Linked DNA regions of Mesorhizobium japonicum MAFF 303099. The protein of the gene in region 1 interacts with the protein of each later gene in a pairwise test. Links are inferred from orthologs where the notes say so. Each region holds a gene or a part of one and is shown in the gene's direction. Other genes may lie near its edges.

What was found. The genes of interacting proteins can lie anywhere in the genome.
Region 2: the proteins of MAFF_RS21810 (region 1) and MAFF_RS17610 interact in binary tests that used the Escherichia coli proteins (3 or more experiments, as listed by UniProt). The link is inferred for Mesorhizobium japonicum MAFF 303099 from one-to-one orthologs.

What each region holds. Positions count from the first base shown.
Region 1 is NC_002678.2:4,246,346-4,254,761, reverse strand. The notes cover bases 3,667-6,987. They hold MAFF_RS21810 ([protein-PII] uridylyltransferase), read left to right. Parts: upstream 3,667-3,985; coding sequence 3,986-6,787; downstream 6,788-6,987. Other genes in these bases: murJ (murein biosynthesis integral membrane protein MurJ), read left to right, coding at 6,834-6,987; MAFF_RS21815 (glycosyltransferase family 25 protein), read left to right, coding at 3,667-3,895. In the rest of the region: CopM family metallochaperone, read right to left, coding at 1-117; MAFF_RS21820 (heavy metal translocating P-type ATPase), read right to left, coding at 160-2,679; more of MAFF_RS21815, read left to right, coding at 3,098-3,666; more of murJ, read left to right, coding at 6,988-8,414.
Region 2 is NC_002678.2:3,385,399-3,391,713, reverse strand. The notes cover bases 879-3,697. They hold MAFF_RS17610 (P-II family nitrogen regulator), read left to right. Parts: upstream 879-2,028; coding sequence 2,029-2,367; downstream 2,368-3,697. Other genes in these bases: MAFF_RS17605 (ammonium transporter), read left to right, coding at 2,399-3,697; tesB (acyl-CoA thioesterase II), read left to right, coding at 879-1,707. In the rest of the region: MAFF_RS17620 (ubiquinone biosynthesis hydroxylase), read right to left, coding at 1-747; more of tesB, read left to right, coding at 847-878; more of MAFF_RS17605, read left to right, coding at 3,698-3,754; MAFF_RS17600 (hypothetical protein), read left to right, coding at 4,077-4,352; MAFF_RS17595 (hypothetical protein), read right to left, coding at 4,484-4,855; MAFF_RS17590 (DNA translocase FtsK), read left to right, coding at 5,045-6,315. UniProt on the Escherichia coli protein: Involved in the regulation of nitrogen metabolism. Regulates the activity of its targets by protein-protein interaction in response to the nitrogen status of the cell.

The sequences.
Region 1 (8,416 bases):
CATGCCAGCCATATCGTGTTTCATCTCTTCGCTCTGCGCCGGGACGCTTTCGAGGAAGACGGCGAGCAGCATTCCGGCCGCCATCAGCAAAAGCACGAGTTTCTTGGCCAAGGTCATTCATGGTCTCCTGTTGGTTGGGTTCGTATTTGGGGGTTTGGATCAGAGTTTCAACGTCCGCAGCCGCAATGCGTTGGCAATGACGGAGACCGAGGACAGGCTCATCGCCGCCGCCGCCAGCATTGGCGACAAGAGCATGCCGGTAAGCGGATAGAGCACGCCGGCGGCGACCGGCACGCCAAGCACATTGTAGAGGAAGGCGAAGAACAAGTTCTGGCGGATGTTGCCGATCGTCGCCTGGGCCAGCGTGCGGGCCCGCACGATGCCGTTGAGGTCGCCCTTGACCAAAGTGATGCCGGCGCTTTCGACCGCGACATCGGCGCCGGTGCCCATGGCGATGCCGACATCGGCGCTGGCCAAGGCCGGCGCATCGTTGACGCCGTCGCCGGCCATGGCGACGCCGGCGCCCCTGCCGCGCAGTTCCTCGACCAGGGCTGCCTTCTGTTCCGGCAACAGGCCGGCGCGAACCTCGTCGATGCCGAGGCTTTTGGCGATTGCGTTGGCCGTGCGCTCATTGTCGCCGGTCGCCATGATGATCCTGAGGCCACTGTCATGCAGCGCCCTGATCGCCTCGGCGGTGGTCGCCTTGATGGGATCGGCGACGGCAACGATGCCGGCCAGTGTGCCGCCGACAGCGACGAACATCGCCGTCTTGCCGTCGCCCTGCAGCGCTTCTGCGCTGGCCGAAACGGCGGAAACGTCAACGCCGAGATCGCCCATCATCGCGGCATTGCCGAGCGCGACGGCCTTGCCCGACACCGTGCCGGAAACACCCTTGCCGGTAACCGCCTCGAAATCCCCGGCGTCGGTGACGGTTGCACCGCGCGCCGCGGCGCCCTCGACGATGGCCTCGGCAAGCGGATGCTCCGAGCCCTTCTCCAGGCTCGCGGCGAGCCCCAGCAATTCGTCTTCGGAAAAGCCGTTTGCCGCGACGACATCCGTCAGTTTCGGCCTGCCCTCCGTCAGCGTGCCGGTCTTGTCGACGATCAACGTGTCGACGGAGGCGAAGCGTTCAAGCGCGGCGGCTTCCTTGATCAGCACGCCGGCATGCGCCCCGCGCCCGGTGGCGGTCATGATCGACATCGGCGTGGCGAGGCCAAGCGCACAGGGACAGGCGATGATCAGCACCGAGACCGCCGAGACGATGGCGAAGATCAGGCTGGGCTCAGGACCGAAGATGGCCCAGGCGATGAAGGCCGCGATGGCGACAAGGACGACGGCCGGGACAAAGTAGAAGGAAACGCGGTCGGCTAATCCCTGGATCGGCGCGCGCGAGCGCTGTGCCTTGGCGACGAGTTCGACGATGCGCGCCAGCGTGGTCTCGGCGCCGATCCGTTCGGCGCGCATGATCAGCGAACCTTGCCTGTTGAGCGTGCCGCCGGTCAGTGCGTCGCCCTCGGCCTTTTCGACCGGCAGCGGCTCGCCCGTGATCATCGATTCGTCGATGGAGGAGCGGCCTTCGAGCACCGTGCCATCGACCGGCACCGCATCACCGGGCCGGATGCGCAGGCGATCGCCGGCCTTGACGCTGTCCAGCGGTACATCGGTCTCGGAACCGTCTTCGGCCATACGCCGCGCGGTCTTCGGCGCCAGATCGAGCAAGGCGCGGATTGCCGATCCGGTCTTTTCGCGGGCACGCAGTTCCAGCACCTGGCCAAGGAAGACCAGCGCGACAATGACGGCGGCGGCCTCGAAATAGACCGGCACCGCACCGCCATGGCCGCGGAACTGATGCGGGAAGATATCCGGAAACAGGGTGGCGACGACGCTGTAGAGGTAGGCCGCGCCGACGCCCAGCGAAATCAGCGTCCACATGTTGGGGCTGCGGTTGAGGACAGACTCCCAGCCACGGCGGAAGAAGGGAAAAGCGGCCCAGAGCACCACTGGGCTTGCCAGGACCAGCTCTATCCAGACCTTTGTGCGATCATCGACCCAGCTTTCGAAAGACACACCAATCATCGGCGCCATCGCGACGATCAGAAGCGGGATCGACAGGACCGCGCTGACCCAGAACCGCCTGGTGAAATCGACCAGTTCGGGATTTGGCCCTTCATCGCCCGATGGCACGCCCATCGGCTCAAGCGCCATGCCGCAGATCGGGCAGGAGCCGGGCTTGTCACGGATGATTTCGGGATGCATCGGGCAGGTGTATTGCGTGCCCTTGGGCGCGGGCGGCGGCGCCGGCCTGTCGCCGAGATAGGTCTGCGGTGCCGCCTCGAATTTCGCCTTGCAGCCGGCGGAACAGAAATAGAAGCCCTGGCCTTCATGGCGAACGAGGTGCCTGGCTGTGGCACGGTCGACGCTCATGCCACAGACGGGGTCGGTGGCCGTCAGGTATTGTTCCGGCTCGGCCTGGAATTTCGAACGGCAGCGCTCGCTGCAGAAATGATAGAGACGACCGCCATGCTCCGATGTCGGCTTGCCGGCGGCCGGATCCACGGTCATGCCGCAGACCGGATCGCGCAGAACGGCCGCCGCATCGGCGCCTTTCGGCGCGCAACAGCTGCCGTGCGCGCCATGTGCGTGGTGCTCGCCGCGATGGTCATGGTCTGGATGCGTCATTCCAAAAATGCCTCTTTGCCTCTGCCTGGTTGCGGAGGTAGTGCTTCCAGTAACTGGAAGGTCAAGGGCTGTTCCGATTTTTTCGTTTTTGGCCCGGCATTGGCTGTTCGCCGGGAACCGGCGGCTACATCATGTCAGGTAAATGGCGCGCGACCATCTCGACGCTACCGGCAGGCGGCCGATGATCTCGTCTTCAATCCGGCGTTCCCGACATCGGGTGTGATCTTGCGGCAATCCTGGGAAGTCAGGCTGGCTTTAAGAGCTTGGCTTTCTGTTGGCTCTCCCATTGCGGCATGATATCCACACCGGAAAAGATCAACAAACCATAGCGCCACCTGTGCTAGAAGGCTCCCGCGATGCCTGGCGGCTCCCGCCAGTTCCATGGAAGCAAGGATTTCGAACAAAGCAGCTCGTGAAAATGAAGCGTCTGGTCATCAACCTCGATCGATCTCCCGAGCGGCTTGCCCACATGTCGAAGGAATTCGCCCGCATCGGCATTGGGTTCGAGCGGGTCGCGGGGGTCGATGGCAAGGAACATCCCGACCTGATGCTGCAGCCGCAGCACGCGATACACGCCACCCGGCCGCTCTCCGGCAGTGAAATCGCCTGCCTGCACAGTCATCGAGCCTGCTGGACGATCATTGCGCAGGATGAGGCCCCATACGGCGCGGTTTTCGAGGACGACATGGTCTTCTCCAGCAAGGCCGGGGCGTTGCTGGGCGATACGAGTTGGGTGCCGGCGGACGCCGATGTCGTGAAGCTCGAAACGTTCTTCTCCAGAACCGTGATCCAGAGGAGAAGGATCTCTGCCGGGCATGGTTTTTCCATGTTCCGGCTCCGCAAGGGCCATCCGGGAGCTGGCGGTTATCTGCTCTCGCGGCGAACGGCACGCGACTTTCTGGAGGCAACGGCGCAGGTCAACATTGCTGTCGATGATCTCATCTTCGACCCCATCATATCGGCCGGCAAGACTATCTACCAACTTGTCCCGGCGCTCTGCGCACAGGATCAATTCGTCGGCGGAAGGCTGCCAAGCCTGCTCGACCAGGAACGCGATGCCGCGCGGACCGCGAGCGGGCTTATGACAAGGCAGAAGAAGCCAATGGCCGTGAGAATCAGTAGGGAGGCCGGGCGGACCGCACGGTGGATCGCCGATTTCTGCAGATTCCGGCAACGGATCGTCGTTCCCCTCGATCCGATCGAGGCAAAGGACTAGGCCGCTTGCCGGGCCGCCAGCAGGCCCCATACCCAGCGCCGCGAAAACACGCTATAGACGCCGCCCAAATGGCAAGGCCGACTGATACTTATGGCGAAAATCTCCCTGAAGCTCGATGAACTGATCGACGGCGAAGCCTTGCGCCGCGAGATGACCGCGCTGACGACGGCCACGGCGGGCGACGGTTCGGGAGCAGCCGCCCGCGCCGGCGTCCTGCAGCTTCTCAAGGCCCGGCTCGCCGAAGGCCGAAAGATTGCCGAGGCCATGCTGAAGGAGGATGGCGGCGGCAATGCCTGCGCCGAGCGATTGTCGCATCTGATGGATGAGCTGATCCGGGCGCTTTACGATTTCGCCGCGACGCATGTCTACCGGGTGAAAAACCGTTCGTCGGCCGAACGCATGGCCGTCGTGGCGGTCGGCGGCTATGGCCGCGGCACGCTGGCGCCGGGATCCGACATCGATCTTCTGTTCCTGTTGCCCTACAAGCAGACGCCATGGGGCGAGCAGACCGTCGAATACATGCTCTACATGCTGTGGGATCTCGGCCTGAAGGTCGGCCACGCCACCCGCAACATCGATGAGTGCCTGCGGCTGTCGCGCACCGACATCACCATCCGCACCTCGATCCTGGAAGCGCGCTTCCTGTGGGGCGAACGCAAGCTCTACGACGAGCTGATGCTGCGTTTCGACCATGAGGTGGTGCGCACGACTGGCCCGGAATATGTCCAGGCCAAGCTCGCCGAGCGCGACGAGCGCCATGCCAAGGCCGGCGAGAGCCGCTATCTGGTCGAGCCCAACGTCAAGGACGGCAAGGGCGGCCTGCGCGACCTGCAGACGCTGTTCTGGATCGGCAAATACTTCTACCGGGTGCGCACCGGCGAGGAACTGGTCGAAAAGGGCGTCTTCACCGAGGCCGAGTACCGCGAGTTCCAGAAGGCCGAGGACTTCCTGTGGGCGGTGCGCTGCCACATGCATTTCCTCACCGGCAAGGCCGAGGAGCGGCTGCATTTCGACATCCAGCGCGAGATCGCAGAGCGGCTCGGCTACACCACCCATCCCGGCCTGTCGGCGGTCGAACGCTTCATGAAACACTACTTCCTCGTCGCCAAGGATGTCGGCGACCTGACCCGCATCTTTTGCGCGGCGCTCGAGGAGGAACAAGCCAAGCACGTCCCCGGCTTCAATCGCATCTTCCTCACCTTCCAGCGCCGCAAGCGCAAGCTCGCCGGCACCTCCGACTTCATTGTCGACAACCACCGCATCAACATCGCCGACGACCAGGTGTTCGAGCGCGATCCGGTCAATTTGCTCAGGCTGTTCTGGTTCGCCGACAAGCACGGGCTGGAATTCCACCCCGATGCGCTGAAGCTGCTCACCCGCTCGCTCGGCCTGGTCAACAAATCGCTGCGGCGCGACGAAGAGGCCAACCGGCTGTTCCTCGACATATTGACCTCGGACCGCAATGCCGAACTCAATCTGCGACGGATGAACGAGGCCGGGCTTCTGGGCAGGCTGATCCCCGACTTCGGCAAGATCGTCGCCATGATGCAGTTCTCGATGTACCACCACTACACGGTCGACGAGCACCTGATCCGCTGCATCGGCGTGCTGGCCGAGATCGAGCGCGGCGATGGCGAGAAGGTGCATCCGCTGTCGCATTCGCTGATGCCCGGCCTGAAGAAGAGCCGCGAGGCGCTCTATGTCGCCGTCTTGCTGCACGACATCGCCAAGGGCAGGCCGGAAGACCATTCCGAGGCCGGCGCCCGCATCGCGCGGCGCATCTGCCCGCATATGGGGCTGTCGGCGGCGGACACGGAAACCGTCGCCTGGCTGGTCGAGAACCACCTCGCCATGTCGATGACGGCGCAGACGCGCGACCTCAACGACCGCAAGACCATCGAGGATTTCGCCTCGATCGTGCAGTCGGTCGAGCGGCTGAAGCTCTTGTTGGTCCTCACCGTCTGCGACATCAGGGGCGTCGGGCCAGGGGTGTGGAACGGCTGGAAGGGCCAGTTGCTGCGCACGCTCTATTACGAGACCGAGTTGCTCCTGACCGGCGGTTTCTCGGAAGTGTCGCGCGCCCAGCGCACGGCGGCGGCGCGCGAACGTCTGGCCGAGGCGCTCGCCGACTGGCCCGACAAAGACCGCAAGCGCTATGTCGGGCTGCATTATGAGAACTACCTGCTGACCGTCGACCTGCCGGATCAGCTGCGCCACGCCGAATTCGTCCGCGAGGCCGACGCAGCCGGCAAGAAGCTCGCCACCATGGTCAAGACCCACCAGTTCGAGGCGGTGACCGAAATCACCGTTCTGGCGCAGGACCATCCCCGTCTTCTCTCGGTCATTGCAGGGGCATGCGTCGGCGCCGGCGGCAATATCGTCGACGCGCAGATCTTCACCACCGCCGACGGCCGCGCGCTCGACACCATCCTGATTTCGCGGGAATTCGACCGTGACGAGGACGAACGCCGCCGCGCCGAGCGCGTCGGCCGGCTGATCGAGGATGTGCTGTCGGGCAAGAGCTGGCTGCCGGAGATGATCGAGAAGCGCACCAAGCCAAAACGCGGCGCCAAAGTGTTCAAGATCCCGCCACGCGCCGAAATCCGCAACACGCTGTCAAACCGGTTTTCGGTCATCGAGGTCGAGGGGCTCGACCGCCCGGGCCTGCTGTCGGAGATCACCGGCACGCTGTCCGACCTGTCGCTCGACATCGCCTCGGCGCACATCACCACTTTCGGTGAAAAGGTCATCGACACCTTCTATGTCACAGACCTCACCGGCCAGAAGATCGATAGCCCGGCCCGCATCGCCACCATCCGCAACCGGCTGATGGCAACGCTCGAAGGCATCGCGCCCGAACGCGGCGGCAAGGCCAAGGCGGCCGCCGAGTGACTGCCATCCTCACCTTGTCCCACTCCCACAGGCAGTCTTCGAACGCATGAGCCTCGTCAAGAAATTCGCTACCGTCGCTTCCGGCACGCTGATGAGCCGCGCGCTCGGTTTCGGCCGCGAGATGCTGATGGCGGCAGCGCTCGGCACTGGACCGGTGGCCGACGCCTTCAACGCCGCCTTCCAGTTCCCCAACACCTTTCGCCGGCTGTTTGCCGAGGGCGCGTTCAACGCCGCCTTCGTGCCGCTGTTTGCCAAGGAGATCGAAACGCACGGCACCGACGGGGCCAAGCGTTTTTCCGAGGAAGTGTTCGGCGTGCTGTTCTCGGCGCTGCTGGCGCTGACCATCGCCATGGAACTGGCGATGCCGCTGATCGTGCGCTACCTGGTGGCGCCGGGCTTTGCCGACACGCCGGGCAAGTTCGAGACGACCGTCCTGCTGGCGACGATCATGTTCCCCTATCTCATCTGCATGTCGCTCGCGGCCATGATGGCCGGCATGCTGAATTCGTTGCGCCGCTATTTCGCGGCGGCGATCGCGCCCGCTTTCCTTAACATCATCCTGATCAGCGTGCTTGGTTATGCCTGGTATCGCGGGCTGGATGCGCATGCTGTCGGCTTCAGCCTGTCCTGGGGCGTTCTGGCGGCGGGGCTCGTGCAACTCGCCATCGTCTGGGTGGCGGTGCGCAATGCCGGCATCTCGATCGGTTTCCGCCGGCCGAAGATGACGCCGAACGTCAAGCGCCTGCTGATCCTGGCCCTGCCGGCGGCGATCACCGGCGGCATCACCCAGATCAACCAGCTGATCGGCACGGCGATCGCGTCGGCGCAGGACAGTGCGGTGTCCTCGCTTGCCTATGCCGACCGTGTTTACCAGTTGCCGCTTGGGGTGGTCGGCGTGGCCGTGGCGATCGTGCTGTTGCCGGAACTGTCACGGGCGCTGAAATCGGGCAATCTCATCGAGGCCGCCAATCTGCAGAACCGCTCCGTCGAGTTCACACTGTTCATGACGCTGCCTGCGGCGGCGGCACTGTGGGTGATGGCGGAGCCGATCGTGCGGCTGGTCTATGAGCGCGGCGCGTTCGCCGCCAACCATTCGACGCCGACCGTGGCGGCGATCCTGGCGATCTTCGGCCTTGGCTTGCCGGCCTTCGTGCTGATCAAGGCCTTCACCCCGGGCTATTTCGCGCGCGAGGACACGCGCACGCCGATGATCTTCGCCGCCATCTCCGTGGCGGTGAACGTCGCCACCGCGCTGACGCTGTTTCCCAGGATGGGCGCACCCGGAATTGCAGTGGCTTCGGCCGTGGCCGGCTGGGTCAACGCGCTGATGCTGCTTGCGGTCTTGATCCGGCGCGGCCATTGGGGCCGCGACGTGCCGCTCCTGAAGCGCATTCCGCGACTGGTGCTGTCGGCGGCGGTGATGGCGGTGGCGCTGTATTTCGCCGAGCACTGGCTGGCCGTCAGGCTCGGTCCGGGCTCGCCGCTGGTGGTCAAGGCGACGACGCTACTGGCGCTGGTGGCCAGCGGGGCGCTGCTCTACTTCGTCACCGCCTTTGCCACCGGCGGCGCCGATTTCGGCATGATCCGGAGAAACATCGGGCGTAAGGGATCGCCGCCTCTCGGCTGACG
Region 2 (6,315 bases), 860 kb from region 1 along the record:
TTTGGCATCTTCCGCGCGTTCGACCCAGACGATCGACGAGCGGTTTGTGCCGTCCTCCTCGGGTTTCAGCGGCAGCGTGGCGAAGGGGCCGGCCGGCAAAAAGTGCTCTTCGGCGCGGCCATTGTGCGGGCGTTCATGCGCCACGGTGCAGACGATGCCGGACTGGCCATAGTCCCACTTCACCGTCTTGATGCCGGCCATGTCGCGCAGCTTCGAATTGACGCCGTCGGCGGCGACCAGCAGCCGTGCCGTCAGCGCCGCCCCATCGGCCAGATGAACCGTGATGCCGGCGCCATTGGTCTCGAAACTCTGCACGGCGACGCCTTCGATGATGTCGATGCCGAGTTTTTCAGCTCTGGCGCGCAAGGCGCCGTTGAGCGACTTGTTGGCGACCATATGGGCGAAGGGCTCGCCCGGCGCGACTTCGCCGCCAAAGGTCAGGAAGACCGGGCGCACTGGATCGGCGCTGCGCGAATCGGTGATGATCATCTCGGTGATCGCCTGCGCCTGTGGCGCGATCTCGGCCCAGACACCGAGCTGGTCGAGCATGCGGCAAGCGGCAGCGGCAATGGCCGAGGCGCGGCCGTCGCGTTGCCAGGCGCCGGCGGGCGCGGCGTCGACCAGCGCCACGGCCAGATGGGGTCGCGCCTGTTTCAGCGAGACGGCGGTGGCCAGGCCGACATAGCCGGCGCCGGCGACGAGAACATCGAGCCCGGATATGGTCTTGGCGTCCGCCTTGCGTTCCATTGTCTTGGCTCCTTGCGCGCCGGCCCGGACCTGCGCCCTTGACGGCTCGTTCTTCCTGTCGGAAACCGCCATAGCAATTTTGCGGCGAGGTCACAAAACATGACGGCGGCGATCGACGAGCTTCTGAGCATTCTCGACCTCGAGAGGCTGGAACACAATCTGTATCGTGGTCGCAGCCCCCAGGTGGAGTGGCAGCGCGTCTTCGGCGGCCAGACCATCGCCCAGGCGCTTGTGGCGGCGCAGCGGACGGTGGAACCGGACCGCTTCGTGCATTCGCTGCACGGCTATTTCATGCGGCCGGGCGACATCAGGGTGCCGATCGTCTACGAGGTCGACCGCATCCGCGACGGCGGCTCCTTCACCACCCGGCGCGTGCTGGCGATCCAGCACGGACAGGCGATCTTTTCGCTGGAAGCCTCGTTCCAGGTCGACGAAAAGGGGCTGGAACACCAATTCGCACTGCCTGACGACGTGCCGCCGCCGGAAGGGCTGCCGACGCAGCGCCAGCTGCTCGAAAGAGCCGAACGTGTGCCGGAGGCGGTGCGCCGCTTCTGGGCACGCGAACGGCCGCTGGAGCTCAGGCCGGTCAATCTCCAGCACTATGAAAGCCGCGACAAGCTGCCGCCCCGGCAGAATGTCTGGATCCGCCTTGCCGGCCCGGTTCCCGATGACCGCGCGCTGCAATCGGTGCTGCTCGCCTATCTCTCCGACATGACGCTGCTGGACACCTCGACCTTCGCGCATGGACGTGGCCTGTTCGATCCCGACATCCAGGCGGCGAGTCTCGACCATTCGATGTGGTTCCACCGGCCGCACTCGCTCGACGGCTGGCTGCTCTATGCGCAGGACAGCCCATCGAGCTCGGGATCGCGCGGCTTCAGTCGAGGCACGCTCTATGCGCGCGACGGCACGCTGATCGCCTCGATGGCCCAGGAAGGGTTGATCCGGCTCAAGCGTTGAGCATTGCGAGTCTTGTTTGAGCAGGATCACTGACAAACGAAAACCGTTTGTCCGGGAAAACCCGGCTCGGCTTTTCGGGATCGTGCTCAAAGCCGGCAAATTAGGCAAAATCGAAAAATTGCATAATTTTTGAGCACATGGCGTGCCGCAGGCATTGGCACTCGCTGCCTCCAATCCCCTCATTCCCTTTGTTTACAACAGGTTAACAGGCTGCTTCGGCACTTGGCACGGAGCTTGAATCCTTGTGGGCACTCTCCGGCTCTTTGGGATCGGTGAAGTCGTGCAAACGCGGGGGACCGCAACAGCAAAGGGTGAAACCTTATGAAAATCGTGATGGCAATCATCAAGCCGTTCAAGCTGGACGAGGTACGCGAAGCGCTTACCGCCGTCGGCATCCAGGGCCTGACCGTCACCGAAGTCAAAGGCTACGGGCGTCAGAAGGGACATACGGAAATCTATCGCGGAGCGGAATACGCGGTCAGTTTCCTGCCGAAGATCAAGATCGAGGTCGCTGTCAGTGCCGATACGGTCGACAAGGCCGTCGAAGCCATCACCGCCGCGGCCAAGACCGGCCAGATCGGCGACGGCAAGATCTTCGTTTTCGGCATCGATCAGGCGGTGCGCATCCGCACCGGCGAAACAGACACCGACGCGCTCTGAGCGGCGAACACGTATTCCAATGGAGAGTTCAATGAATATTTCTTCCACCTTGAAGACAACGGGACGGGCGGCCCTGCTGGGCTCGCTTGCTCTGGCAGCATTGGGCAGCGTCGCCGCCTTTGCGCAGGAAGCCGCTCCGGCCGCTGCCGCAGCCGCCCCGGCTGCCGCTCCCACCCCGGTGCTCGACACCGGCAACACCGCCTGGATGCTGACCTCGACGGCCCTGGTGCTGATGATGACCATTCCGGGCCTGGCGCTGTTCTACGGCGGCATGGTGCGCAAGAAGAACGTGCTCGCCACCATCATGCAGAGCTTCGCCATCACCTGCCTGGTGACGGTGCTGTGGTTCATGTTCGGCTATTCGCTGGCCTTCTCCGACGGCGGCGGCATGAATGCCTATCTCGGCGGCTTCTCGAAATTCTTCCATCACGGCATCACGGTCTCGACGCTCTGGCTGCCGGGGGTCTCGAACATTCCTGAATTCGTCTTCTCGATGTTCCAGATGACCTTCGCCATCATCACACCTGCCCTCATCGCCGGCGCCTTCGCCGAGCGCATGAAGTTCTCGGCGCTGCTGCTGTTCATGGCGCTGTGGTTGATCGTGGTCTATTGCCCGATCGCACATTGGGTCTGGGGTGGCGGCTTCCTCGGCACGGCTGGCGTGCTCGACTTCGCCGGCGGTACGGTCGTCCACATCAACGCCGGTGTCGCGGGCCTGGTCTGCGCGCTGGTTCTTGGCAAGCGCGAAGGCTACGGCACCACCAACATGGCGCCGCACAACCTGGTCTATTCGGTGATCGGCGCTTCGCTGCTGTGGGTCGGCTGGTTCGGCTTCAACGCCGGTTCGGAACTGGCGGCGGACGGTCTTGCCGGCGCTGCGATGATGAACACGCAGGTCGCCACCGCTGCCGCCGCGCTCGCCTGGATGTTCGCTGAATGGATCGTCGCCAAGAAGCCCTCGGTGCTCGGCATCATCTCGGGTGCCGTCGCCGGCCTCGTCGCGGTGACGCCGGCTTCCGGCTTCGTCAACCCGACCGGCGCTTTCATCATCGGCATCGTTGCCGGCGTGCTCTGCTACATCTCGGCGGTCAAGGTGAAGCACATGTTCGGCTATGACGACTCGCTCGATGCCTTCGGCGTGCACGGCGTCGGCGGCATCATCGGTGCGCTGCTCACCGGCGCGCTGGCCGATCCGGCGATCAACGCGCTCGGCAAGGGCGGCTCTGTGGTCACCCAGCTCTACGGCATCGTCTTCACCATCCTGTGGACGGCGATCGCCACCTTCGTGATCCTCTACATCGTCAAGGCGCTGGTCGGCCTGCGTCCGACGACCCAGGAAGAGGTCGAAGGCCTCGACATCTCCCAGCATGGCGAAGTGGTGCCGTAAGGCCAGCCTCGCCAACGGGGCCGGCGGATCCTCCTCCCGCCGGCCCCATTGTCCCTCACGCAATTCCCGGGAGAATCGCAATCCGGCTCTCCCAGGGACTGCTCCAGAGATCCCGTCGTGACGCTCCCGCAAGGAGCTCACGCCTTGAGGCCCGGATTGTTTCCGGGCCTCTTTTTTGGTAAAATGTTCTGTCTATACCCCTGGTTCGCGCAATCACGTTCGCGTGATGGACCCTTGGGAAGAAACATCGACCGCTTTGGTTCCGAACTGTGGGGGCGATCGTCGTTCTGACGCTCGTGCAAAAACAGGGAGGAACTTTCTCATGAACCTCAAGAATATCTGCCTTGGAGCGCTCGCTCTTTCGATGGTTGGTGGCATGGCATTTGCCGGTGCTCTGGATGAACCGGCCAACATGGCGCCGTTCTTCACCGATTCCAGCATGAAAACCATGAAGCCGGAGGCGGACTTCAAGGCAGCCTGGGCCTCGACGGCTAAGGACAAGCAGGACAAGATGATGAAGGAGTGCCAGGACGCGGCGATGAGCAAGCCTCACGCCGAATTCTGCGCCAACCTGATGATGTATGCCGGTCACAAATGATTGCACGAGGTCGGGTCCGGAGGGCCCGACCGTTTTATAGCCGAACGATGGCGGGTGCCCGCCATCGCTTCGTTTGCCAGTGCGCTTTGGCGGAGACCGCAGGCGGTCCCGATGCCGTCCGCTGGCGGAGTCTATCCGCCGATCCCATCGTCCATCATGGTGTTTGTCAGCGCCTCATAGGCACTGCTGCAGGTCTGGGAATGGGGGCAATTCCAGACAATCAACGTCGGCGCCACCGTCAGTATGGCCGCAATCAGAATTTGCAGGCCAAGATCTGGCACCCCAAATCCCTTGCCGAGGAGAGCCCTGCACAGAAAATACAGGCCCTGTATCAGGCAGGCGGAGGCGAGCAGGTGCAGGAGTGGGCCGGTCGCCCTGGCAAAGGGTGTCACGTAACCATCCGGAAAGCCCACCATCCCGAGCTCGGCAAACCAGTGCACGGCGAGCAGGAGACTAAGCGCCGCCCAAGCGAGAGCCGCCACGCGAAGGAAGGTAGACCGCATGCCTCTACCCACCCCTGGCGGTCGCACGGCGACGTTGCACATCCTGCCCGCTTCCACTTCAACCTGAAGTGACATGATCTCAACCGCTTATAGTTAATGCCCCCTTAACCTTCCCACCGATAGTCTGGCGTTCGAATCTGCCGGAGTGCGTCATGTGCTCGGGCCAGGCAATCACTGACGGGGAAGAGCATGCGTTCAGGGGCTTCAGCACCGCTCGCGATGACCGATACGGGGCACGGCATCCAGGCTTTCGCGCGGCGCCAGGTCGGCCGGCTGGTCGGCGCCGGCATGTTTCTGGCTGTAGCCTTCGGGGTTGCCAGCCTCGCCACCTGGAACGTTGCCGATCCAAGCTTCTCGCACGCCACCAACAACACCGTCACCAACGCCATGGGCTATGCCGGCGCGGTTTTCTCCGATCTCGCCATGCAGTTCTTCGGCCTTGCTGCGGTCGCCGCGCTGGTTCCGGCTGTCATCTGGGGGTACCTGCTGTTTTCGGCGCGCGGTGTCGACAGGCTGCCCAAGCGCGGGCTGTTCTGGTTCGGCTTCGCCCTGCTCGCCGCCGCGATCGCCGGCTGCATCGTTCCGCCCAAGACCTGGCCGCTGCCCACCGGCCTCGGCGGCGTGTTCGGCGACATGGTGCTCAAGATTCCCGGCGTCCTGATCGGCGGCTATCCGACCGGGCTGATCGCCAGCGTGCTCGCCGTGCTGCTGGCCGGGCCGACGCTCTGGCTGTTCGCCTTTGGCTCGGCGTTGATCGGGCGCAAGAACGGCTTCGCCGTGATGGAAGAGCCGGCGGCAGCGGACCCGCGCGAGGACGATCTTCTGTTCGACAATGAAGAGGATGAGGGCGACGAGGGCATATTAGCGCTCGGCGCCATCACTCATTGGTGGCTGTCGCTGCGCGCGTGGATGCATCGCCGCGCGGTGCGCCGCAGGCAGGAACGCGACGAATACGAGCCGGAGATGGAGCCGCGCGCCAGCGCCTGGCGGCGCGCTGCCGAGCGCGTGGAATCGGCCGAATTCGCCGAGCAACGGATGAGCCCGGGTGGCCGCGCCCGCGTCGAGCCGGAATTCTTCGCCGCCATGGTCAATGACCGCAGCGTTTCCGTGGATCCGGACGATGACGATATCTTCGACCGTGACGACGAGGACATGGATTTCGACGACGAGCCCGTCGCCCAGCGCCGTGCGGCCCCCGCCGCCAAGGTACAGCAGTTCCGTTCGGATGCCGCCACCCGCGTCGAGGCGCCGGCGCCGCGCCCGGCGCCTGGCGCGCGCGTCCAGCGCGAGGCGCAGACCTCGCTGATCGGCTCGGACAAATTCGAAATGCCGTCGCTGCATTTCCTGTCCGAACCGAAGAATGTCGCGCGCGACCCAAGTCTCTCCAAGGACGCGCTGGAACAGAATGCGCGCCTGCTTGAAGGCGTGCTGGAGGATTTCGGCGTCAAGGGCGAGATCAT